DNA from 2 places in the Achromobacter sp. KK8 genome. Region 2 is predicted to be linked to the other one. Evidence: predicted binding sites of a transcription regulator. Region 2 holds the regulator's gene; the other holds the start of a gene.

Region 1 (11,358 bases), 2.6 Mb from region 2:
CGGAGGCGTGCAGGACACGCCTGAGCCGCGCGGCAAAGCCGGGCACCGCGCGCAGCCTGGGCAGCAGGTCCACCATGCTGGCGGCCAGCTCGGCGTGGAAGCGGTGCGCCAGCAGGGCTTCCTTGACCGGGAAATGGTTGTACAGCGTGCCCTTGGAAACATCCGCCTGGGCCGCGATCTGTTCCATGGTGACGACCTCGTAGCCCAGGGTCTCGAACAGGCGGTAGGCGGTCTGGGCCAGATGGTCCAGCGTCTGCTGGCGCTTGCGCTCGCGCAGGCCGGGGGCGGGGGAGTCGTGCGGATCGGCGAGGGACATGGGGCGGGAAATTATTGAACGAAAAATAAGATTATACGTCGTTCAATAATTTTCCCGACCCCGTATGAAGGGGGCAGCCACGGGCCGGCCGGTCAGGCCGCCGTCGGCATCCTGCCGTTCAGCAGGTAGTCCATCAGCTCGCGCACGCTGCGCATGGCGTCGCCGAACGGCAGCTTGGAGGCGCCCCGGAAGAACAGGCCGCGACTGACTTCGCCGCGCATGGCGGCGGCCAGCTTCAGGTCGATGCAGAACTGGCCGAAGCGCGCGATGCCGTCGCGCAGTCCGCACTGCGTCAGGCAGTCCATGCGCTGGCTGCAGCGGCGCGCGTCGCAGCGGGTGTTTTCCTGCAGCGTCTTTTCCTGGCGCAGGTAGCGCGTCAGCCAGGGCGTCGGCACGGCGCGGGCCGGCAGGCCGGCGACGCTGGTGAATTCGGCCAGATTGTCGGGATCGGCTTCCATCAGCACGCGCTTGAAATTCTCGTGCGCGTCGCCTTCCCGGGTCACGGCGAAGGCCGTGCCGACCTGCACGCCGTCGGCGCCGTTGCCGAGCCAGTGGCGTACCTGTTCATGGCTGCCGACGCCGCCGGCCACGATGAGGCGCGGGGCGTCGCGGCCCAGTTGCAGGTCCTGGAACAGCTGGCGGCATTCGGCCAGCACGCGCTTGAAGTCGAAGCGTTCATCGTGGATGTCGTCCAGGCGGGCCGCGCCCAGGTGGCCGCCAGCGTAGCCGGGGTGCTCGATGACCACGGCGTCGGCCATGCGGCCTTTCTTCATCCATTTCTTCAGCACCGCCGCCACGCCGCGCGCTTCGGACAGGATCGGCACCAGGGCCACCTTGGGATAGTCGGCGGTCATGTCGGGCAGGTCCAGCGGCAGGCCGGCGCCCATGACGATGGCCTGGGCGCCGCTTTCGCAGGCCTGGCGCACCAGCGCGGGATGGTCGCGCACCGCCTTCATGACGTTCACGGCCACCACGCCGCGCCCCTGCGCGGTGTCGAGCGCGGCGCGCACTTCACGGTCCAGGGCCACCAGGTTGGCGTTGTCGATCTGCTCGCGGTCGCGGCAGTCCTCGGTCTGCTCGATCAGGTCCGGATGGTGATGGCGCAAGTCCACACTGGCAATGGTGCCGACCGCGTTCTGGCTGGCGACCGCGCCGGCCAGGCGATGGGCGGATACGCCGACGCCCATGCCGCCCTGGACGATGGGCAGCAATTCGCGTCCGGCGAGTGTGAGGGATTTGAACCACGTCATGAAATGGGAGCCTTTATTGGGAACAGTGGCTCCGAGGCTAGAGCAAGGCATGCCGCGCCGCCTTGCGCGGGATCAAGCGGGCGGGGGAAAGCGGGGGGGATGAAGGCGCCGCGCCCGGACGCGGTCGCCGCGAAAGCAAAAAAGGGGCGGAGCACGGCGGCTCCGCCCCTTGCCGCCGGTGAATCACGCCACCAGCTTGACCAGCGCCGGCACCGTCAGCACGGCGGTGTAGTAGCCCATGAACTGCACGCCGGTGTTGAAGCCGAACAGGCGCGACAGCAGGCCGCCGAACAGGCCCATGGTCAGGATCACCAGCAGGCCCAGGAACTGGCCTTCCCACACGCTGATCACGATGATCAGGCCGACGAAGGTGGCGATGATGGCCTCGTGGCTGACCTTGCGCGACACGAACAGCGCGGCGCGGCGCGCGAAGTTCATGGCGAACGGATACGACACGATCGCCGCCAGCAGCACCGCCAGCATGCCGTAGCCCAGGAACTCCCAGTGGTTCAGCAGGTTGTGCAGGTTGTGGGTCTGGCCGCTGGCCGCGTCCACCGTGAAGCGCGGCGGGGCGTTGAACAGCGGCGCGGCCGGACCGGCGGCCACCGGGCTGAGCGGCAGGCCGAAAGCGATCAGCGGGATCAGGGCCTCGGCGATGTAGGTGGCCTCGGTGACGCCGTTGCGCGCGCTCAGCACCGTGGTCAGGCGGTGATAGGCATGCTTGACGCGCGAGCCCACCAGTTCGCCCAGCACCACCGTCATCGCCACCGGGCTGAACACGAAGGTGGCGCTGGAGATGGTGGCGGTGGCCAGGGTCCAGCGGGTCTGGATGCGATCCATCACCTTGAGCGGGTTGGGGAAGTAGCCCGACCAGCCCTTGACGTCCGGCGCCAGCGAGAACGTGCGCACCTTGTCGCGCATCATTTTGGCGCGGCCCTGCGGCGCGATCACGGTGAACAGGTCGGCGATCAGCGGGCCGATGGCGATGCCCAGGAAGTAGCTGATGCTGAGCTTGACGCCGTACTTGGCGGTCAGGCTCTGCAGCGCCACGATCACCACCACGAAAGGCACCAGCAGCGCCACCGCGGCCCAGCGGCCGGCCGAGAAATAGGCGATCAGCACCGCCGCGGCCAGGAAGATCCACGGCGCCGACTTGGTGATGGCGCCGCCGAACGGCGCCAGCAGCACGGCGAACAGCACCGCCAGCGGCACCGCCACGAAGGCGGCGACGATGGCGCCCGACACCATCTTGCGCAGCGCGATGTGCGGCACGCCCAGCTTGCGCAGCATGTTGGCGTCCTGCAGCAGCGGCGTGGCGAGCGTGTCGCCGGGAATGCCCAGCAGCGCCGTCGGCACCGCGTGGGTCATGTGCTTGGCCACCGCGCCGGCCAGGAAGAAGGTGAAGACGCCGGCCGGCGGCACGCCCAGCAGCACCACCAGCAGCGTCAGCGGCGCCAGCGTGGTGGTCTCGTCGGTGCCGGACACCAGGCCGATGGCGGCGAACACCACCGCGCCCAGAAGGCCCATGCCGGCGGCCACCATGATCTGTTCAAGCAACACGGGATCGCTCATGCCGGCACCTCTTCACGCACGTTGCGCGGTTGGGCCTGTGGCGCCGGCGCCGCGGCGGGCGCGGCGAACAGCTCGTACAGGTCCAGTTCCTTCAGCTCCTTGACCACCGCGGGCGGCAGGTCCGCCAGCGTGCCCAGGCCGCCCGGTTGCGCGGCCAGTTCGGCCAGCACCTCGGCGCGCCAGGCCGGATCGTGCGAGGCGCTGTGCTCGACCACTTCGCGCTTGGGCGGGAACAGGCGGGCGCAGATCACGCCCGCCAGCACGCAGCCGGCCAGGCCGGCCAGCATGGCGTAGGCGTGCGCCAGTTCGGGCGAGGCGACCTTGTCGCGCAGCCAGCCGCTGGCGGCGTAGAAGCCGGCCACGCTGACGGCGATGCCGATGGCGATGGCCCACGCCAGGTGGCGCAGGTCGACCGTGTCGTTCCATACTTCGGCCAGGCGTCCGGCGGACGCCTTGCTGTCTCTTTCCATGTCTGTCTCCTTGATGGACGGGCGGCGCGGGAGGTTCCCGGCGCCGCCTCTGTTCTTGTGCGGCCGGCGTGCCTGCGCCGGCCGTTCCGCGCCGTCAGGCCGGTTTCCGCAGTTCCTCCAGCAGCGCCAGCGCGCGGTCGGCGCGCACGTCCTTTTCCTCGGCCATGCGGCGGGCCAATTGGTCGACCTCGGCGCCCACCGCGCCCACCGTCAGCGCGATGTTGCGCGCGTGCAGCGCCATGTGGCCGCGCTGGATGCCCTCGGTGGCCAGCGCCCGCAGCGCGCCCAGGTTCTGCGCCAGGCCCACGGCCACGGCGATCTCGCCCAGTTCCTGGGCCGAGCGCACCGCCATGATCTTGAGCGCCAGCCGCGCCAGCGGATGGGTCTTGGTGGCGCCGCCCACCAGGCCCACCGGCATCGGCATTTCCAGCGTGCCGACCAGGGCGCCGCTGGCGTCCTTTTCCCAATGCGTCAGCGAGGTGTAGCGGCCGTCGCGGCAGGCGTAGGCATGGGCGCCGGCCTCGACCGCGCGCCAATCGTTGCCGGTGGCGACGATGACCGGGTCGATGCCGTTCATGATGCCCTTGTTGTGGGTGGCGGCGCGGTACGGGTCGGTGGCGGCGAACACGTAGGCGTCCAGCACGCCCTCGATGATCTCGGCGCCGCTGCGGTCCTTTGTGTCGAGCGTTTGCGGCGTCAGGCGCACGCGGGCCCGCGACAGGCGCAGGTCGGCCAGGTTGGACAGGATGCGCAGCCGCACCGTGCCGCCGGTGATCTCTCCGACCAGCGGCGCCACGGCCTCGGCCATGGTGTTGACGGTGTTGGCGCCCATGGCGTCGCGCACGTCGACGATCAGGTGCAGCACCAGCATCGGGCCGCGCGGCGTGTCGGCGAACACGTGCGCCTCGATGTCCTGGCAGCCGCCGCCCAGGCCGATCAGCACCTGGTCGCGGCTGTTGGCCAGCTTGACGATGCGCTCGCGTTCGCGCAGCAGGGCCACGCGCGCGCCGTGCGGATCGGTCAGGCCCAGCACCTGCACCTGGGCGCGCATCAGCGGCCGGGTGCTGGAGGTTTCGAAGCCGCCGTTCTCGCGCGCCAGCTTGGCCATGAACGAGGCGGCCGCCACCACCGACGGTTCTTCCACCGCCATCGGCACCAGCACGTCGCGGCCGTTGACCTGGAAGTTGCCGGCCACGCCCAGCGGCAGCTCGAAGGCGCCGATGACGTTCTCGATCATGCCGTCGGCGCGGTCCAGGCCCAGCGCGCCCGGTTCGGCCAGTTGCTGGCGTTCCTCGGGCGTCAGGCCGGCCGCGTCGGCGATGGCGGCGAGGCGTTGGGCGGGGGTGAGGGCGCGGAAGTTGGGCAGGCGTGAATCGGCCACCATGGCATGTGTCTCCATCGGAAATCTAAGAATTGGGTGGCCAGATTCTAGGTAAACTGTACCGGCATTCAGAGGTACAGTTTGGGCGAACAGTACCATCGCACTGCACCAATTTTCGACTTTTTCCCGCTGGAAACCACGCCGTGGACGCCGATAACTCCCCGGGCCGCGCCCCGCGCGCCGCGCCCATCGCCGAAAGCCTGGCGCGCCTGATCGGGCGCCAGATCGCCGAGGGCGTCTACCGCCCGGGCGATAAATTGCCATCGCTGCGCGAGCTGGCGCAATTGCACCGCTACGCCAAGAACACCGTGGTGGTGGCGTTCGAGATGCTGGTGGCGCGCGGGCTGGTGGAACCGCGCCGCGGCTCGGGCTTCTACGTGCTCGATACCGGTCCGGCGCGGCGCGCCGCCGACGAGGAGCCGGGCCAGTTGAGCCGCGCCATGGACATCGTCTGGCTGATGCGCGAGCAGCTCAAGACCCAACCAGACGCCATCGCCGCCGGCGACGGTTTCCCGCCGGTGGAATGGCTGGCCGACATGCGCATGGACCGCTATCACCAGAAGGTGGTGCGCACCGGCCTGGGCACGCTGTTCCGCTATGGCAGCCGTTTCGGCTACGCGCCGCTGCGCGAGAGCCTGGTGCGCAAGCTGGGCGACGTCGGCATCAGCGCGGCGCCGTCGCAACTGGTGTTGACGCACGGCGCCAACGAGGCCATGGACCTGGTGATCCGCTATTTCCTGCCGCCGGGCGCGGCGGCGCTGGTGGACGATCCGGGCTACTACCCGCTGTTCGGCAAGCTCAAGCTGGCGGGCGTGCGCATGCTGGGCGTGCCGCGCCTGGCGGACGGGCCTGACCTGGCGGCGCTGGAGGCCTTGTTGCAGCGCGAGAAGCCGCGCCTCTTTTTCACCCAGTCGCTGGCGCACAATCCCACCGGTTCGGACATCTCGCCGGCCAAGGCCTACAAGCTGCTGCAGCTGTCCGAGCGCTACAACCTGATCGTGGTGGAGAACGACCCGCTGGCCGACTTCAAGCCGACCTCGGCGGTGCGGCTGTCGGCGCTGGATCAGCTGGAACGCACGGTCTACATCGGCAGTTTCTCGAAGTCGTTCTCGGCGGCCTTGCGGGTCGGCTTCATCGCCTGCGGCGCGGGCCTGGCCAGCGATCTGGCGGACCTGAAGGCGCTGGTGCACGTCAGCAGTTCGGAATACTGCGAGCGCATGGTCGACGTGATGCTGCGCGACGGCCACTACGAACGCCATCTGGTGCGCCTGCGCCAGCGGCTGGAGGCGGCCACCGGCGACGCGCTGCGGGTGCTGGATTCGCTGGGCGCCGAGGTCTACGCGCGGCCCACCAGCTCGCTGTACCTGTGGTCGGCGTTTCCGGGCGTGGACAATTCGCTGGCGCTGGCCCAGGACCTGATGCCCGAGAAGGTCATCATGGCGCCGGGCCGGGTGTTCAGCGTCGACCCGACCGCCGTGTCGCCGTGGTCGCGCTGCAATGTGGGCGCGGTGGCGTCGCCGCGCTTTCACGCGGCGCTGGCGGCGCGCCTGGGACGCGCCAGCGCTCAGCGGTAGGCGAATTCCTCGAACCAGCCGCGCAGCAAAGCCTGTGCCTGCGTGCCCAGCAGCCGCGCCGGCGGCGTGCTGGGGCAGCTGCGCGCGCCCTGCACCGCGAAGCGCTTGACGCCGCGCCGCGCCAGTTCGCGCGCCAATCCCAGCAACCGGGTCTCGTCGAGCCAGTCGGGATGCCAGGTGATGCGGCATTCGAAATCCACGCCGGCCGTCAGCAACTGCGTCAGGCAGGCCTGCGCCGGGCGGTGCGAATCGCGCCGGCCGGTGATGTCGTCATAGCCCTGCGCGTCGGCCTTGATGTCCAGGCCGACCCAGTCCAGGTAGCGCAGCACGTCGGCCAGCCGCAGCGGATAGATGCCGGCCGTGTGCAGGCCGATGCGATAGCCCATGCGCCGCGCCTCGCGGATCATCGACGGCAGGCGCGGCTCGCTCAGCGGTTCGCCGCCGGAGAACACCACGGCGTCCAGCAGCCCCTGGCGGTTGTCGAGGAAGGCGCGCACGTCGCGCCAGTCGTAGCGCGCGTTGCGCGTCTGCAGTTCGGGGTTGTGGCAGTAGTGGCAGCGCCACGGACAGCCGGCGATGAAGATGACGGCGGCCAGCGTGCCGGGCCAGTCCACGGTGGAAAACGGCGTCAGCCCGCCCACCGCCGGGGAATGGCGCGGCAGCGGCTGGGCCGCCGGCCGCGGCGGCGCGGCATAGGCCATGCGCGGTGGGTGGCGGGCGGGGGCGGCCTTGCGGCCGCCGGCCGCTTCAGGCACGTTGTTCGACGAAGAAGCGGCGTTCATTGAATTCGCCTTGTTTGCCGGTATTGAAGGAAGACACGGGGCGGTGGTAGCCCATGACGCGGGTCCAGACTTCGCAGCGCACGCGCTGGCTGTCGTCCAGGCGCAGCGCCTGCGGGGCGGCGGCTTCGGGAGAGATCACGGTTTGCATAACGGCTCCTTGGGGAAAGGCCGGGCGGGGATCGCCCGGGGAAAAAAGCGGTCGACAGCGGCGGTCAGGCCGGCGCGCAGCAAGACGCCTGCCTGGCCAGCAATTCGGCGTCGCACTTCGGGCAGAACTCGTGGTGCCCGGCCAGATAGCCGTGGTTCGGGCAGATCGAGAACGTCGGCGTGACGGTGATGTACGGCAGCCGGAAATTCGACAGCGCGCGCCGCACCAGTTCCTTGCACGCGCTGGCCGACGACACGGCCTCGTTCATGTACAGATGCAGCACGGTGCCGCCGGTGTACTTGCCCTGCAGCGACTCCTGCAGGGCCAGCGCCTCGAACGGATCGTCGGTGTGGCCCACCGGCAGCTGGCTGGAGTTGGTGTAGTAGGGCTGGGCCTCGGTGCCCGCCTGCAGGATGCCGGGGTAGCGCTTGCGGTCTTCGCGGGCGAAGCGGTAGGTGGTGCCTTCGGCGGGCGTGGCCTCCAGGTTGTAGAGGTGCCCGGTCTCTTCCTGGAACTCGGTCATGCGCGCCCGCACCCGATCCAGCAGGCGCACCGCCAGCGCATGGCCGGCCGGCGTGGTGACGTCCTCGGCGTCGCCGCTGAAGTTGCGGATCATCTCGTTGATGCCGTTCACGCCCAGCGTGCTGAAGTGGTTGCGCAGCGTGCCGAGGTAGCGCCGCGTGTACGGGTACAGCCCCTGGTCGATGTAGCGCTGCACCACCTTGCGCTTGGTTTCCAGCACGTCGCGGCCCAGGCCCAGCAGGTGATCCAGGCGCGCCATCAGCGCTGCCTCGTCGCCGCGGCAGGTGTGGCCCAGGCGGGCGCAGTTGACGGTCACCACGCCCACCGAGCCGGTCTGCTCGGCCGAGCCGAACAGGCCGTTGCCGCGCTTGAGCAGCTCGCGCAGGTCCAGCTGCAGGCGGCAGCACATGGAGCGCACCATGTGCGGCTCCAGATCGGAATTGAGGAAGTTCTGGAAGTACGGCAGGCCGTAGCGCGCGGTCATCTCGAACAGGCGCTCGGTGTTGGGATGGTCCCAGTCGAAGTCAGGCGTGATGTTGTAGGTGGGAATCGGGAAGGTGAACACGCGCCCCTTGGCGTCGCCGGCCATCATCACCTCGATGTAGGCGCGGTTGATCATGTCCATCTCGGCCTGCAGGTCGCCATAGGCGAACGGCATTTCCTCGCCGCCGACGTAGGGGATCTGCTCCTTCAGGTCGGCCGGGCAGGTCCAGTCGAAGGTCAGGTTGGTGAACGGCGTCTGCGTGCCCCAGCGGCTCGGCACGTTCAGGTTGTAGATCAGTTCCTGCATGCTTTGCTTGACCTCGGCGTAGGTCATCGCGTCGCGCCGGATGAAGGGCGCCATGTAGGTGTCGAACGAGCTGAAGGCCTGGGCGCCGGCCCATTCGTTCTGCAGCGTGCCCAGGAAGTTGACGATCTGGCCGATGGCCGCCGACATGTGGCGCGGCGGCGTGGCCTCGATCTTGCCAGGGATGCCATTGAAGCCTTCGGTCAGCAGCTGGCGCAGCGACCAGCCGGCGCAATAGCCGCTGAGCATGTCCAGGTCGTGGATGTGGATGTCGCCGTCGCGGTGGGCCTGGCCGGCCTCGGGGGTGAAGACGTTGGACAGCCAGTAGTTGGCGGTGACCTTGCCGGCCACGTTCAGGATCAGCCCGCCCAGGCTGTAGCCCTGGTTGGCGTTGGCGTTGACGCGCCAGTCGCGCTGTTCCAGGTATTCCTCCATGGCGCTTTCCACGTCCACCAGGGTGTGGCGCAGCGCGCGCAGGCGGGCGTGTTGTTCGCGGTAGACGATGTAGGCGCGGGCGGTGCGCCAGTAGCCGGCCTTGACCAGCGTTTCCTCGACCTGGTTCTGGATGGTCTCCACGCCGGGGCAGACGTTGCCTTCGGCGGCCAGCGCCTCGATCACCGCGCCGGTCAGCGCCTGCGCGACGTCGGCGTCCAGTTCTCCGGTGCCGCGGCCGGCGGCGGCGATGGCCGCGGCGATCTTGTCGCGGTCGAATGCGACGACCCGGCCGTCGCGCTTGAGGATGTGTTGGAGTTGCATCGCTGACACCATATGTTGTGGGGTAGGAAAACTCTACCACCACCTATGGTGTCGAAAGCCCGGCTATCGAGGCGTTTGTCGGCTTGTCTTGATGCCGGTCAAACGGCGCCGGCCGGGCCGGCGCGGACGCAATGCGGCCCTAGAAACCCAAGCCGACCCCGGCCAGCGAGATCACCAGCGCCAGGGCGGCGGTGCCCATGGCCGGGCGCGGCGACCACGACAGCATGCCGACCCACAGCAACGCGCCGGCCGACAGCCAGCCCAGCCAGGCCACCACGCCCACGGTGTTGCCCCACAGGCCGACGCAGGGCAGCAGCGCCAGCAGCAACAGCAGGATGCCCGCGCCGCGCAGCACGCGGGAATGGCCGGCCGAGGGATCGCGGCCCCAGACCTGGTCGTAATGGCGCGGCATCGCCAGGCTCAGGCAGGCCATGCCGGAATAGGTCAGCAGCAGCGCCATGGCGATGCCGAAGGCGTCGTTGAGATTCATGCCGTGGCCTCCCGCGAAGCGCGCGTATCGCGCGGCGGCGGCGCCGACAGCGGTTTGCGGCCCAGCCGCAGCGCGGCCCAGCCGGCCGCCACGCCTATGGCCACGGCCGTCAGTTCGACCCCGGCGCTTTCCCAGTCGCCGCGCGCGATCTGCGCCAGCGGATGGTCGCCCAGCGTCATCAGGGACAGCAGCGGCAGCAGCAGGCACAGCGCCGACAGCAGGCCCAGCTGCCACAGCCAGGCGCGCCGCGGACTGCACAGCCAGGCATGGGCCAGCGTCAGCGCCCAGACGATGAAGAAGGCGCGCAGTTCCCAGCCGGCGCGCTGCGGCAGCGACACCGGCAACAGCCGGTTGGCCCACAGGTAGGCGACGCAGGCGATCGCCAGGCCGGCCAGCGCGGCCACGTTCAGGCCTTCGATCAGGCGGTAGACGCGCGCGGTGGCGGCGCCGAATTCGTCGCCCATCCGGTTGCGGCGCTTGACCATGAACAAGACCGCGCCGGTGCCCATCATGGCGCTGCCGGCCAGGCCGCACACGAAGTACAGCCATTTCATCGCCAGTCCGCCGAACTTGACCATGTGCAGGTCGGACATCACCTGGCGCGTCAACGGCGCGGCGCCGCCCTCGACGCCGCCGGGGGCGCGCAGGCGCAGCAATTGACCGGTGGCGGCGGAGAATTCCGCCATGCCGGTGGTGCTGCTGATATGGACGTTCTGGTCGGCCTCCTCGTTCCAGCCATAGACCGCGATCCGCATCGAGCCGTCTTCGGGGTTGTTGATGACGATGGCGCGCGCGGTCTGCCCGATCAACCGTTCGGCGCGCGCGACCAGCGGTTCCAGGGCCGGCACGGCGAGCGCGGTGCCGGTCAGCGGGGGCTGGTCTTCGCGCGCCAGTTCGGCCAGGTACAGGCGGGCGGCCTCGGCGCCGGGGCCATAGGTCGCCGCGATGGGCGCTGGCATCAGCGTGAAGGCCGAGATCACGATGCCGGTATAGGCAATCATGAACTGGAAGGGCAGGGTCAGCACCGCGGTGGCGTTGTGCGCGTCCAGCCACGAACGTTGGCCCTTGCTGGCGCGGAAGGTGAAGAAGTCCTTGAAGATGCGCTTGTGCGTCACCACGCCGGAAACCATCGCCACCAGCATCGCCATGGCGGCGAAGGCCACGATCCACAGGCCCAGGGGCTGCGCGTGCAGGTTGTAGTGGAAGTCGACGAAGTGGTCGCCGCCGAAGGTGGCGCGGCCTGCCTCGTGGCGGTCCTCGTCCAGTTCGCGGCCGGTCTCGGGGTCGAGTTCGGCGTCGGCATATGCGCC
Region 2 (11,358 bases):
ATCCAGGACAGGTCGTCGGATTCGCTGGGGTTCTTCATCATGCACGGATTGTATGTCCGCGGCGGATCGCCGGCACGCCGCGCTTGCCGTCCCGCGCCGGCGCGCTATGATCGTTCAAGCGGCCCGGCAGTCATGTCCGTTTTGGGCCGATGCTGGTCTCGGGACGGCCTCGCCCCGCCGCCGGGGCAGGCCCACAATACGCCACGTATCTCTCGAAATCCCAAGGCACGGAGCCCGCCGCCATGAAACAAGCATTGATCGTCATCGACGTCCAGGATTCCTTCCGCCAGCGTCCGTTTTGGGACGAGTCGGAATATCCGGCATTCATCTCGCAACTCCAGGGCCTGATCGACGCCGCCCGTGCCCGCGACATCCCGGTGCTGCAGGTGTTTCACACCAGCGCCGCCAACGATCCAGCCAACCCATTCTCGCTGGCCTCCGGCCATGTCAAGACATTGAAGGAACTGCGCATCGAGCCCGACGCCGTGTTCCACAAGACCGTGCATTCCTCCCTCTACGCCAAGGACGCCGACGGCGCCACGCTGCGGGACTGGCTGCGCAAGCACGGCATCGAGGGCGTCATCGTCAGCGGCATCCGCACCGAACAGTGCTGCGAGACCACCACCCGCCACGCCAGCGACGACGGCTTCAAGGTGGTGTTCCCGACCGACGCCACGCTGACTTTCGCCATGCAAAGTCCGTCGGGCAAGCACTACACGCCCGCCGAGATCCGCGACGCCACCGAACTGGTGCTGCAGGGCCGCTTCGCCCGCATCGCCCGCGCCGCCGACGTCTTCGCCGACGCGCAATAAGGACGCGCCGCCATGATTCCCGTGTACTTCGTGTTGCCGCGGGGAATCGTGCTGCTCGACGTGGCCGGGCCGGCCGAGGCGTTCCGGGTTGCCAACAAGCTGTGCCCGGACGCCTTCGCGCAGCATTTCTGCGGCCCCTCGACCGAAGTGGAAAGCGGCATTCCCGGCCTGCACCTGGCGCGGATCCAGCCCCTGCCCCAGAAGCTGCCGCCCGAGGCGCTGGTGATCGTGTCCGGGGTGGTGGGCAAGCACATCCGCCTGGACGAGCCCGAGGCCCGCGTCATCATCGACTGGCTGGCGGCGCGCCATCCGGTCGACGGCTTCACGCTGATGACCGTCTGCGCCGGCGCCCTGTTCGCCGCCGCGGCCGGCCTGACGCGCCAGCGCGAATGCACCACGCACCACAGCTGCCTGGCGCAATTGGCCGACATGGATCCGTCCGCCCGGCTGCACGACAACCGCATCTTCGTCGAAGACGGCAACCTGGTCAGCAGCGCCGGCATCACCGCCGGCATCGACCTGGCGCTGCACATGGTGTCGCGCCACTGCGGCCCGCGCGTGGCCAGTGAAGTGGCGCGCGACATGGTGGTCTACCAGCGCCGCGCCGGCACCGACTCGGCCCTGTCGCCCTGGCTGGAACACCGCAACCACATGCATCCCGGTGTGCACCGAGTCCAGGACGCGGTGGTGCGCAACCCGGCGGCGCCGTGGTCGGCGCAGTCGCTGGCCGAGCAGGCCCACACCAGTTCGCGCCACCTGACGCGGCTGTTCCGCGAGCACGCCGGCTGCACGCCGATGGACTACCTGTATCAGATACGCGTGGCGCTGGCGCGCGACATGCTGCGTGAAACCCGCTTGAACCTGGAGATGGTGGCGGAGAAATCCGGATTCGGCTCGGCCCAGCACCTGCGCCGCGTGTGGCGCCGATTCCAGCCGCAGACGCCCAGCATGGCGCGGACACCCGCGCTGTAGCGCGCCTTGCGAGTCAATCCGCGACCCTCAGGCGCCGCGCGGCGCCCTCATTCCTTGCGCAGCTTGGCGGGCAGCACCGGCCCCTGCATCTCGCGGATCGCCTCGACGAATTCGCCGATGTCCTCGAAGCTCTTGTACACCGACGCAAAGCGCACGTAGGCCACCTTGTCGAGCTTGCGCAGCTCGTTCATGACCAGTTCGCCGATATGCCCGGAAGCCACTTCGCGCAGCCCGCTGGCCAGGAGTTGTTCCTCGATGCGTGCGACGGCGGCGTCCACGTCCTCGGTGCTGACCGGGCGCTTGCGCAGCGCCAGGCTCAGGCTGGCGCGCAGCTTGGCGGGATCGTAGTCGCTGCGGCTGCCGTTGCGCTTGACCACGGACGGCATCGCCAGCTCCACCCGCTCGTAGGTGGTGAAGCGCTTGTCACAGGACTGGCAGCGGCGCCGGCGACGGATGGCGTCGCCCTCTTCCGAGACACGGCTGTCGACGACCTGCGTTTCGGAGTTGCCGCAAAATGGACACCGCATGTGTGATCCCTGAAAACACGGAAAGCAATAATTCGCCCATATTGTAACGAGGCGACAGTCGATCCGTGGCGACTATGACAAATTCGTCCCTATTATTTTTGCCATGATGACCGCCGGCGCGCAAGCGCCATTGGCCCGAAAACAAAAGGACGGCCCCTTGCGGAGCCGTCCTCGTCATGTGCCGGCGGGAAAGATCCGCCGCCGCATCACTTCTTGCCGTACACCGGCAGGCGCGAGGTCAGCTCATTGACCTTGGCGCGCACGGCGGCGATGTTGGCTTCGTCACGCGGGTTGTCCAGCACGTCGGCGATCAGGTTGGCGGTCAGCTCGGCCTCGGCTTCGGTGAAGCCGCGGGTGGTCATGGCCGGCGTGCCCAGGCGGATGCCGCTGGTCACGAAGGGCTTTTCCGGATCGTTCGGGATGGCGTTCTTGTTGACGGTGATATGAGCCTGGCCCAGCACGGCTTCGGCTTCCTTGCCCGTGATGCCCTTGGCACGCAGGTCCACCAGCATGACGTGGCTTTCGGTGCGGCCCGAAACGATGCGCAGGCCGCGCTTGACCAGCGTGTCGGCCAGCACCTTGGCGTTCTTGACCACTTGTTGCGCGTAGGTCTTGAATTCGGGTTCCAGCGCTTCCTTGAAGGCCACGGCCTTGCCGGCGATGACGTGCATCAGCGGACCGCCCTGGATGCCGGGGAAGATGGCCGAGTTGATGATCTTCTCGTATTCGGCCTTCATCATGATGACGCCGCCGCGCGGGCCGCGCAGCGACTTGTGCGTGGTCGAGGTGACGAAGTCGGCGTGCGGCACCGGGTTGGGGTACGCGCCGCCGGCGACCAGGCCGGCGTAGTGGGCGATGTCGACCATGAACAGCGCGCCGTTGTCGTGGGCGATGCGGGCCATGCGCTCGAAGTCGATGTGCAGGGCGTAGGCCGAGGCGCCGGCGACGATCAGCTTGGGCTTGTGCTCCTTGGCCAGCTGCTCGACCTGGGCGTAGTTCAGGACTTCGTTTTCGTCCAGGCCGTACGAGATGAAGTTGTACAGCTTGCCCGAGGCGTTGACCGACGCGCCGTGCGTCAGGTGGCCGCCTTCGGCCAGGCTCATGCCCAGCACCGTGTCGCCCGGCTTCAGGACGGCCATGTACACGCCCTGGTTGGCCTGCGAACCCGAGTTGGGCTGCACGTTGGCGGCTTCGGCGCCGAAGATCTGCTTCAGGCGGTCGATGGCCAGCTGCTCGACCACGTCGACGTATTCGCAACCGCCGTAGTAGCGCTTGCCCGGGTAGCCTTCGGCGTACTTGTTCGTGAGCTGCGTGCCCTGGGCTTCCATGACGGCCGGGCTGGCGTAGTTCTCCGAAGCGATCAGCTCGATGTGCTGCTCTTGGCGAACGTCTTCCTTCTGGACGGCGGCCCAGACGTCCGGGTCAGCCTTGGAGAGGGTGAGGTTGCGGTCAAACATGACGGGGGGTTCCTGAGGCGGTAAGAGAGGAGAAAACTGCGCCCGGGTGGGTAAACCCGGATAATGACGAATAGTTTACCGCGTACCGCCGCTTTCCCTGTCGCCAAAATGCCCCGAATGGCGGCAAAATTCCCGCCAAGGGCGCGAAATTTCCGCGATCCATCCGTGGCAGGAAAACCCTCTCAATCCGACTTGAGAAACTTTCATGCAAACCCAGACTTTGCTCGCCTACACCCTGGTCGCCGCCGTCAGCGTCGTCACCCCCGGCCCCGCCAGCATCCTGGCCATGCGCAATGGCGCCGCCGGCGGCCTGCGTGCCGTGCTGCCGTCGTCGCTAGGCAATATCACAGGCCTGTTCCTGCTGTCCGGCGCCGCCATGCTGGGCCTGGGCGTGGTGCTGCAATCGTCCGCCCTGCTGTTCGCCATCCTCAAGATCGCCGGCGCCGCCTACCTGATCTACCTGGGCCTGCGCCACCTGCTGGGCCGCAGCAGCGTGGCCGCGCCGCCGCCGGACAGCCAGGGCCGCCCGCCGCGCGGCGCGCTGGCGCTGTACCTGGAGGCCACCCTCGTGGCCGGCCTGAATCCCAAGCCCATCCTGTTCTTCACCGCGCTGTTCCCGCAGTTCCTGAACGCGGCCAATCCGCTGCTGCCGCAGTTCTTCATCCTGACCGGCATCTTCATGGGCCTGTCGCTGCCATCGCTGCTGGCCTACGGCCTGCTGGCGCGCCGCGCCCGCCGCCTGTTCCAGCAGCCACGCGCGCTGCGCTGGATCAACCGGGCAGTGGGCTCGGTATTCGTCGCCTTCGGCGTGGCGCTGCTGCGCCTGAAACGCGCCGGCGCCTGAAGGCGCCGCGCATCCGGCGGATGGCCGGGAAATAAAAAAGGGCCGCATTGATGCGGCCCTTTTTACTGATCGCGAGGAATCAGGACGCCGAGGTCGCCCCGATCTGCTTGGGCGCCAGCTTCGGGTTGAGCGTATAGGTGCCGGTCAGCGACGCCTGCGCCAGCACGTGCTTCTGGATGGCGCGCAGCGCGTCCTCGCCGGTGAACGAACCCTGCAGGTTCAGCGTATGGACGTCCAGCGCGTACAGCGTGAACACGTAGCGGTGCACCAGTGCGTCGTTCCAGGGCGGGCACGGGCCGTCATAGCCGAAATAGTCGCCGCTCATGTCGTGGTCGTTGGCGAACCAGGACGAGTACGAATTGATGCCCTGACGGGCATCCAGCGGCGCCAGCGGGCCGCCCTTGCCACGCGGCGTGATGCCGCTGGAAAAGGCGCCTTCGTCGATTTCGCGCATGTCGGCCGCCAGGTCGACCAGCACCCAATGGAAGAAATCGACCCGCGGCAGGTCGGCCGGCACTTCACGGCCCTCCTGGTTGACGTCGTCGGGCTTGGAGGGAACGTCCGGGTCGTGGCAGATCAAGGCGAACGACTGCGTACCCGCCGGGACGTCGTCCCAGGAAAACTGCGGGTTGTAGTTGTCAGCCAGCGCGACGTGCGATTGCGCATCGATCTTGCCGAAGGCGTAGCGCTCCGGAATCGACTCGTTATCGGAAAAAGACAAACTCGAAAGTTTCATGTCGTGCTCCTTGAAGTGCTGCGAAGGCATCCCAGCCTTGAACGTCCCTCCAGCGTATCAAAATCTTCGCGATTATGGGTTCAACTTAACACGCGCGAACTTGCGCTTGCCCACCTGGACCACGTAAGTCCCCGCAGGCAGTTGCAACGATTTGTCTTCGACCCGGTCGCCATTGACGCGCACCCCGCCCTGCTCGACGTTGCGCTGCGCCTCGGAACCCGAAGCCACCAGGCCAGCCTCGCGCAGCAGCTTGAGGATGCCGACCGGCGCGCCGCCGATGCTGACCTCGGGCATGTCCTCCGGAATCGCGCCGTCGCGGAAACGCGCCTCGAACGCGGCCAGGGCGTCCTCGGCCGCCTTGGCCGAATGGAAACGGGTGATGATTTCCTGCGCCAGCATGACCTTGGCGTCGCGCGGATTGCGGCCGCCGTCGATCTCCTGGCGCAGCGCGGCGATGTCTTCCAGCGAGCGGAACGACAGCAGCTCGAAGTAGCGCCACATCAGCGTGTCGGAAATCGACATCAGCTTGCCGAACATCGAATCGGGCGACTCCGAAATGCCGATGTAGTTGCCCTTGGACTTGGACATCTTCTCGACGCCGTCGGTACCGACCAGCAGCGGCATCGTCAGGATGCACTGCGGCTCCTGTCCATACTCCTTCTGCAGCTCGCGGCCGACCAGCAGGTTGAACTTCTGATCGGTGCCCCCCAGCTCCAGATCGGACTTCAGCGCCACCGAGTCGTAACCCTGCATCAGCGGGTACAGGAATTCATGCACCGAGATCGGGATGCCGCCCTTGAAGCGCTTGGTGAAATCCTCGCGTTCCATCATGCGCGCCACGGTGTAGCGCGACGCCAGCTGGATCATGCCGCGCGCGCCCAGCGGGTCGCACCACTCCGAGTTGTAACGGATCTCGGTGCGCGCCGGATCCAGCACCAGGCTGGCCTGCGCATAGTAGGTCTTGGCGTTGGCCTCGATCTGCTCGCGCGTGAGCGGCGGGCGGGTGCTGTTGCGGCCGCTGGGGTCGCCGATGGTCGAGGTGAAGTCGCCGATCAGGAAAATGACCTCATGGCCCAGGTCCTGCAACTGGCGCATCTTGTTGAGCACCACGGTATGGCCCAGGTGGATGTCCGGCGCGGTCGGGTCCAGCCCCAGCTTGATGCGCAGCGGCACGCCGGTGGCGCGGCTGCGGGCCAGCTTGCGGGCGAATTCGGCTTCGACCAGCAACTCATCGCATCCGCGCTTGGCAATACGCAGATCGGCTTCGACTTCGGGGGTGGTGGGGGCTTCGGAGGGTGACATTTTTGGGGGGCCGCAACGGCTTCAGCCGATAAAAAGGTGTAAAAAGTGACGAAAACTATCGAAAATTCTAGCCGAATCAGCTAGGATACCGCCCTAATCATACGCAACTGTCATATATACGCAGTTGTGCTCCGGTTACCACCCGTTGTTCACAAGATGCGCCCCGCGCCAGCCCTTGCCCCGGAAAACGTGGCGCGCGGGGGCCGTTCGTGTCACGCACCCTGCGAGCTCATGCCACCTGAGAGGGTATCTTCACGATGAATCGTGGCCTCCACGACCTGGCGAGTAGCATCAAACGCAAAGTTGCCGCCGTATTTGCGCCCGTCGAGCCCAAGCCGCATCGCTCGGGACTTTTCCGCCGCACTCTCCTCGTCACCGCCATGGGTCTGTTTGCCGGCGCCGCCGCCTTGGGCATGGTGCAGCAACCCGACCGCAGCGAACTCCCCCCGTCCCGCGTCATCCAGAGCATCCTGCCGCTGACCACCGAACAGGTCGAAGTCAGCACGCCCAGCGCCGCGCCCTACATCAGCGAAACCCGCATCCGCGCGGGCGACACGCTGGCCGCCGTGCTGCAGCGCCTGGAGCTGGATTCCCCGGACCTGCAGACCTTCCTGACCCACGACGCCAGCGCGCGCAGCATCTACAAGCTGTACCCGGGCCGGTCGGTGCAGGCCGCGACCGACGCCGAAGGCAACCTGATCTGGCTGCGCTACATCCACACGCCGGGCAACGAGGCCGACGGCCAGGTCGTCACCCGCATGCTGCACGTGGCGCGCACCGACGCCGGCTACAAGGCCGAGGAAATCACCGAAAGCACCGATCGCCAGACCCGCGTCGCCGTGGGCACGATCCGGTCCTCGCTGTTCGGCGCCACCGATGCCGCCGGCATCCCCGATTCGGTCACCATGCAGATGGCCGACATCCTCAGCGCCAAGATCGACTTCCTGCGCGACCTGCGCCAGGGCGACCAGTTCCGCGTGGTCTACGAAGTGCGCTCGCACGACGGCCGCTACGCCGGCGCCGGCCGCGTGCTGGCCCTGGAATTCATCAACGGCGGCAAGACCTACTCCGCCGTCTGGTTCAGCGCCGACAACAAGACCGGCTCGTACTACGACTTCGACGGCACCAGCCTGCGCGGCGCGTTCCTGCGCACCGCCCTGAAGTTCAGCCGCATCAGCTCGACGTTCGGCATGCGCATGCACCCGATCCACAAGACCTGGACGGGGCACAAGGGCGTGGACTATGCCGCGCCGTCAGGCACGCCGATCCACTCCACGGCCGACGGCACGGTGGAATTCGCCGGCTGGCAGAACGGCTACGGCAACGTGGTCATCGTCAAGCACCACGGCAAGTACTCGACGCTCTACGCGCACCAGAGCCGCATCGCCGAAGGCATCACCAAGGGCAGCAAGATCTCGCAAGGGCAACTGATCGGCTACGTCGGCGCCACCGGCTGGGCCACCGGTCCGCACCTGCACTACGAGTTCCGCGTCGACAACCAGCCGATCGACCCGTTGTCGGTCGACCTGCCCGTCGCCCGCGCCCTGGAACCGGCCGAAATCCGCGCCTTCAATCAGGCCGTGGCGCCGTACAAGCAGCAGATCCAGCTGCTCACCGAATTCCAGCAGACCCTGCCCGACGCGCTGACCAACGTGGCCAGCCGCTGAGCCGGACCTGCATCTCGCATCCGCAAGGCGGCCCGCGCATCTCGATGCCGGGCCGCTTTTTTTACAGGCGGCTTTTGACATGACGACACCCCAGCATTTCATCGGCCTGATGTCCGGCACCAGCGTGGACGGCGTCGACGGTGTCCTGGCGCGACTGCGCGACGGCCAGCCGCCGCAGGTGCTGGCCAGCGCCAGCCTGTCGATGCCCGCCGCGCTGCGGGCCGAGTTCCTGGCCCTGAACCTTGCCGGCGACGACGAACTGGCCCGCGCCGCGCTCGCCGCCAACGAACTGGCCCGCCTGTATGCGCAGGTGGTGGCGGACCTGCTGGCCGGCGCCAAGCTGCAAGCGCGGGACGTTGCCGCCATCGGCGCCCATGGCCAGACGGTACGCCACCGCCCCGACAGCGGCTACACCGTGCAGCTCAATGCGCCCGCCCTGCTGGCGGAGCTGACCGGCATCGACGTGGTGGCGGACTTCCGCAGCCGCGACGTGGCCGCCGGCGGCCAGGGCGCGCCGCTGGTGCCGCCCTTCCACGCCGCCGTGTTCGGCGCGCCGCAAGGCCGCGCGGTGCTGAACCTGGGCGGCATCGCCAACGTCACGCTGCTGGCGCCGGACCAGCCGCCACGCGGCTTCGACACGGGCCCGGCCAATGTCTTCCTGGACGGCTGGTGCCAGCGGCACCTGGGCCAATCCTATGACGCCGACGGCCGCTGGGCCGCCAGCGGCCAGGTGCTGGCGCCGCTCCTGGAGCAACTGATCGCGAGCGAACCGTGGTTCGCGCTGCCGCCGCCCAAATCGACCGGCCGCGACCTGTTCAACATGCGCTGGCTGGACGACCGGCTGGCCGCCTACGATGGTCCCAGGCCGGCGCCGCAGGACGTGCAGGCCACCCTGCAACGCCTGACGGCCCGCACCGTCGCCAACGCCATCGACGCCGCCGGCACGGACGTGCGCGAGCTCTATGTCTGCGGCGGCGGCGCCTGCAACCCCGGACTGATGCGTGAGTTGGCGTATTGCCTGCAGCGCCCGGTGCATGCCACCGACGCGCTGGGCGTCCCGGCGCAACAGGTGGAGGCGCTGGCGTTCGCCTGGCTGGCCCAGGCCTTCCTGGCGCGCCGCCCCGCCGGCCTGCCCGGCGTCACCGGTGCGCGTGGCGCGCGCATCCTGGGCGCCTTGTATCCCGCCTGACGCGCGCCGCCCGCACGACAAAAAGCCCCTCGGAAAACCGAAGGGCTTTTTTTGTGGCCGAGCGGGCGTTGCGCCGCCATCGCGGCGCAACGCCGCTACCGGCTTACACCGAGAACGACGAGCCGCAGCCGCAGGTGGTGCTGGCGTTGGGATTGCGGATGACGAACTGGGCGCCTTCCAGGTCTTCCTTGTAGTCGATCTCGGCGCCAACCAGGTACTGGAAGCTCATGGGGTCGACCAGCAACTGCACGCCGGCCTTGTCCAGCACGGTGTCGTCTTCGTTGACGACTTCGTCGAACGTGAAACCGTACTGGAAACCCGAACAGCCGCCGCCCTGCACGAACACGCGCAGCTTCAGCTCGGGGTTGCCTTCCTCGGCCAGCAGGTCCTTGACCTTGGCGGCAGCCGAGTCGGTGAACACCAGGGGAGCAGGCGGGGCAGCCTGCAGGTCGACGGTTTCGGTCACTGCATTCATGATTCACTCCTGGCCGCTGGGGCCGTATTCCGATGAGCGGCTGCGCCGCTCGCATGTAGTCACTATAGCGCAGCGCCGCCCGGACTCAAAGTTCGAGCTTGACGCTGCGGGAGGCGCGGACCACATCGCCCTCCAGGACACTGATGGTGACGCTTTCGGGGACAAATCCCTCGGGCACGGCCAGGACGCCCTGGCTGCGCTGGTACTGGTCGAACTGCAAGGCCAGCGACGCCGCGGTGGTGGTTTCGCCGGTGGCGGGCACGGGACCGCTTTCGGCCTTGACCTGCATCGGCGCCAGGTCCACGGTGACGGTTTCGCCCTTGAGCGTGCCGACGGCCTGGAACCGCAGCGTGCCGGCGAACGGGGCGGCGCCATTGCGGCCGCTGCGCATCAGCAGCACCTTGTAGCGCAGCCCGCCGCCTTCGCGGTCGATCTGGGCGCCGCGGATGTCCACGGTGCCTTCGGGCCCCGGGGGCAGCAGTTGTTCATAGAACGCCAGCTGGTCGCGCACGCGGCCGATCTCGGCCTGCGCGGCGTGCAGCTGGGTTTCGAGTTCCTGGCGCGCCGAGCGCTCGATCACCAGCTCGCCGTCGGCGGTATCGAGCTGGCCGCGCAGGTAGCGCAATTGCACCGCCTGTTGGCGCATGGCTTCGTCGCGCGTCTCGACCTGCGCCGCGCTGAGCACGACGGCGTCCTTGGGTTGGTAGACGCCGCGCGCGTAGTAATAGCCCGCCGCCGCGCCCGCCAGCACACCGGCCAGCACGCCGGCGGCGACCCGCAGGCCGAGGCCGGCACGGGAAGTTCGAGGCGTCGCGGAGGAATCGTTGGACATGGGGAGCGGGCCGGCGGCAAACCGCCAGCCCGGCCGGACATCAGGGCAGGATCGCGACCTGGTCCAGGCCGACGGTCTCGGGGAAACCGAACATCAGGTTCATGTTCTGCACCGCCTGGCCGGCCGCGCCCTTCACCAGGTTGTCCTGCACCACCATGATGATGAGCTGGTCGCCACCGCCCGGGCGCGACAGTGCGATGCGCAGGTTGTTGGAAGCGCGCACCGAGCGCGTCTCGGGCAGACTGCCGGCGGGCATGACGTCGACGAACGGCTCGTCGGCGTAGCGCTGCTCGAACAGGGCCTGGAAGTCGGTGTCGCGCGCCTCGGGCTTGATGCGGGCGTAGATGGTCGAGTACATGCCACGGATCATCGGCACCAGGTGCGGCACGAAGGTCAGGCCGACCTTGCCCGCGGCGATCTTCTCGAGCTGGGCGACGATTTCGGGATGGTGGCGGTGGCCGGCCACGCCGTAGGCCTTGAAGTTGTCGGATGCCTCGGAGAACAGCGAGCCGACTTCGGCCTTGCGGCCGGCCCCGGAAACACCC

Evidence for each region. The regulator NrdR, encoded in region 2, represses ribonucleotide reductase genes. The targets are predictions, from matches to a motif close to CACNANATNTNGTG.
Region 1: the regulator NrdR is predicted to act here: its motif matches at 9,565-9,578, upstream of ACVN9Z_RS22365 (ribonucleoside triphosphate reductase).

What each region holds. Positions count from the first base shown of each region.
Region 1 is NZ_CM135178.1:4,822,759-4,834,116, reverse strand. It holds gene ACVN9Z_RS22405 (TetR/AcrR family transcriptional regulator) at 1-316, opposite strand, end outside; gene ACVN9Z_RS22400 (NAD(P)H-dependent flavin oxidoreductase) at 409-1,566, opposite strand; gene ACVN9Z_RS22395 (tripartite tricarboxylate transporter permease) at 1,750-3,138, opposite strand; gene ACVN9Z_RS22390 (hypothetical protein) at 3,135-3,608, opposite strand; gene ACVN9Z_RS22385 (hydroxymethylglutaryl-CoA reductase, degradative) at 3,703-4,992, opposite strand; gene ACVN9Z_RS22380 (aminotransferase-like domain-containing protein) at 5,133-6,563, shown strand; gene ACVN9Z_RS22375 (anaerobic ribonucleoside-triphosphate reductase activating protein) at 6,554-7,345, opposite strand; gene nrdD (anaerobic ribonucleoside-triphosphate reductase) at 7,311-7,493, opposite strand; gene ACVN9Z_RS22365 (ribonucleoside triphosphate reductase) at 7,558-9,558, opposite strand; gene ACVN9Z_RS22360 (DUF3325 domain-containing protein) at 9,698-10,048, opposite strand; gene ACVN9Z_RS22355 (PepSY-associated TM helix domain-containing protein) at 10,045-11,358, opposite strand, start outside.
Region 2 is NZ_CM135178.1:2,267,474-2,278,831, reverse strand. It holds gene ribD (bifunctional diaminohydroxyphosphoribosylaminopyrimidine deaminase/5-amino-6-(5-phosphoribosylamino)uracil reductase RibD) at 1-2, opposite strand, end outside; gene ACVN9Z_RS10535 (cysteine hydrolase family protein) at 243-812, shown strand; gene ACVN9Z_RS10530 (GlxA family transcriptional regulator) at 825-1,784, shown strand; gene nrdR (transcriptional regulator NrdR) at 1,832-2,311, opposite strand; gene glyA (serine hydroxymethyltransferase) at 2,518-3,768, opposite strand; gene ACVN9Z_RS10515 (LysE family translocator) at 3,974-4,612, shown strand; gene ACVN9Z_RS10510 (YbhB/YbcL family Raf kinase inhibitor-like protein) at 4,692-5,348, opposite strand; gene tyrS (tyrosine--tRNA ligase) at 5,421-6,650, opposite strand; gene ACVN9Z_RS10500 (M23 family metallopeptidase) at 6,908-8,317, shown strand; gene ACVN9Z_RS10495 (anhydro-N-acetylmuramic acid kinase) at 8,397-9,506, shown strand; gene erpA (iron-sulfur cluster insertion protein ErpA) at 9,610-9,981, opposite strand; gene ACVN9Z_RS10485 (DUF6776 family protein) at 10,067-10,813, opposite strand; gene argC (N-acetyl-gamma-glutamyl-phosphate reductase) at 10,854-11,358, opposite strand, start outside.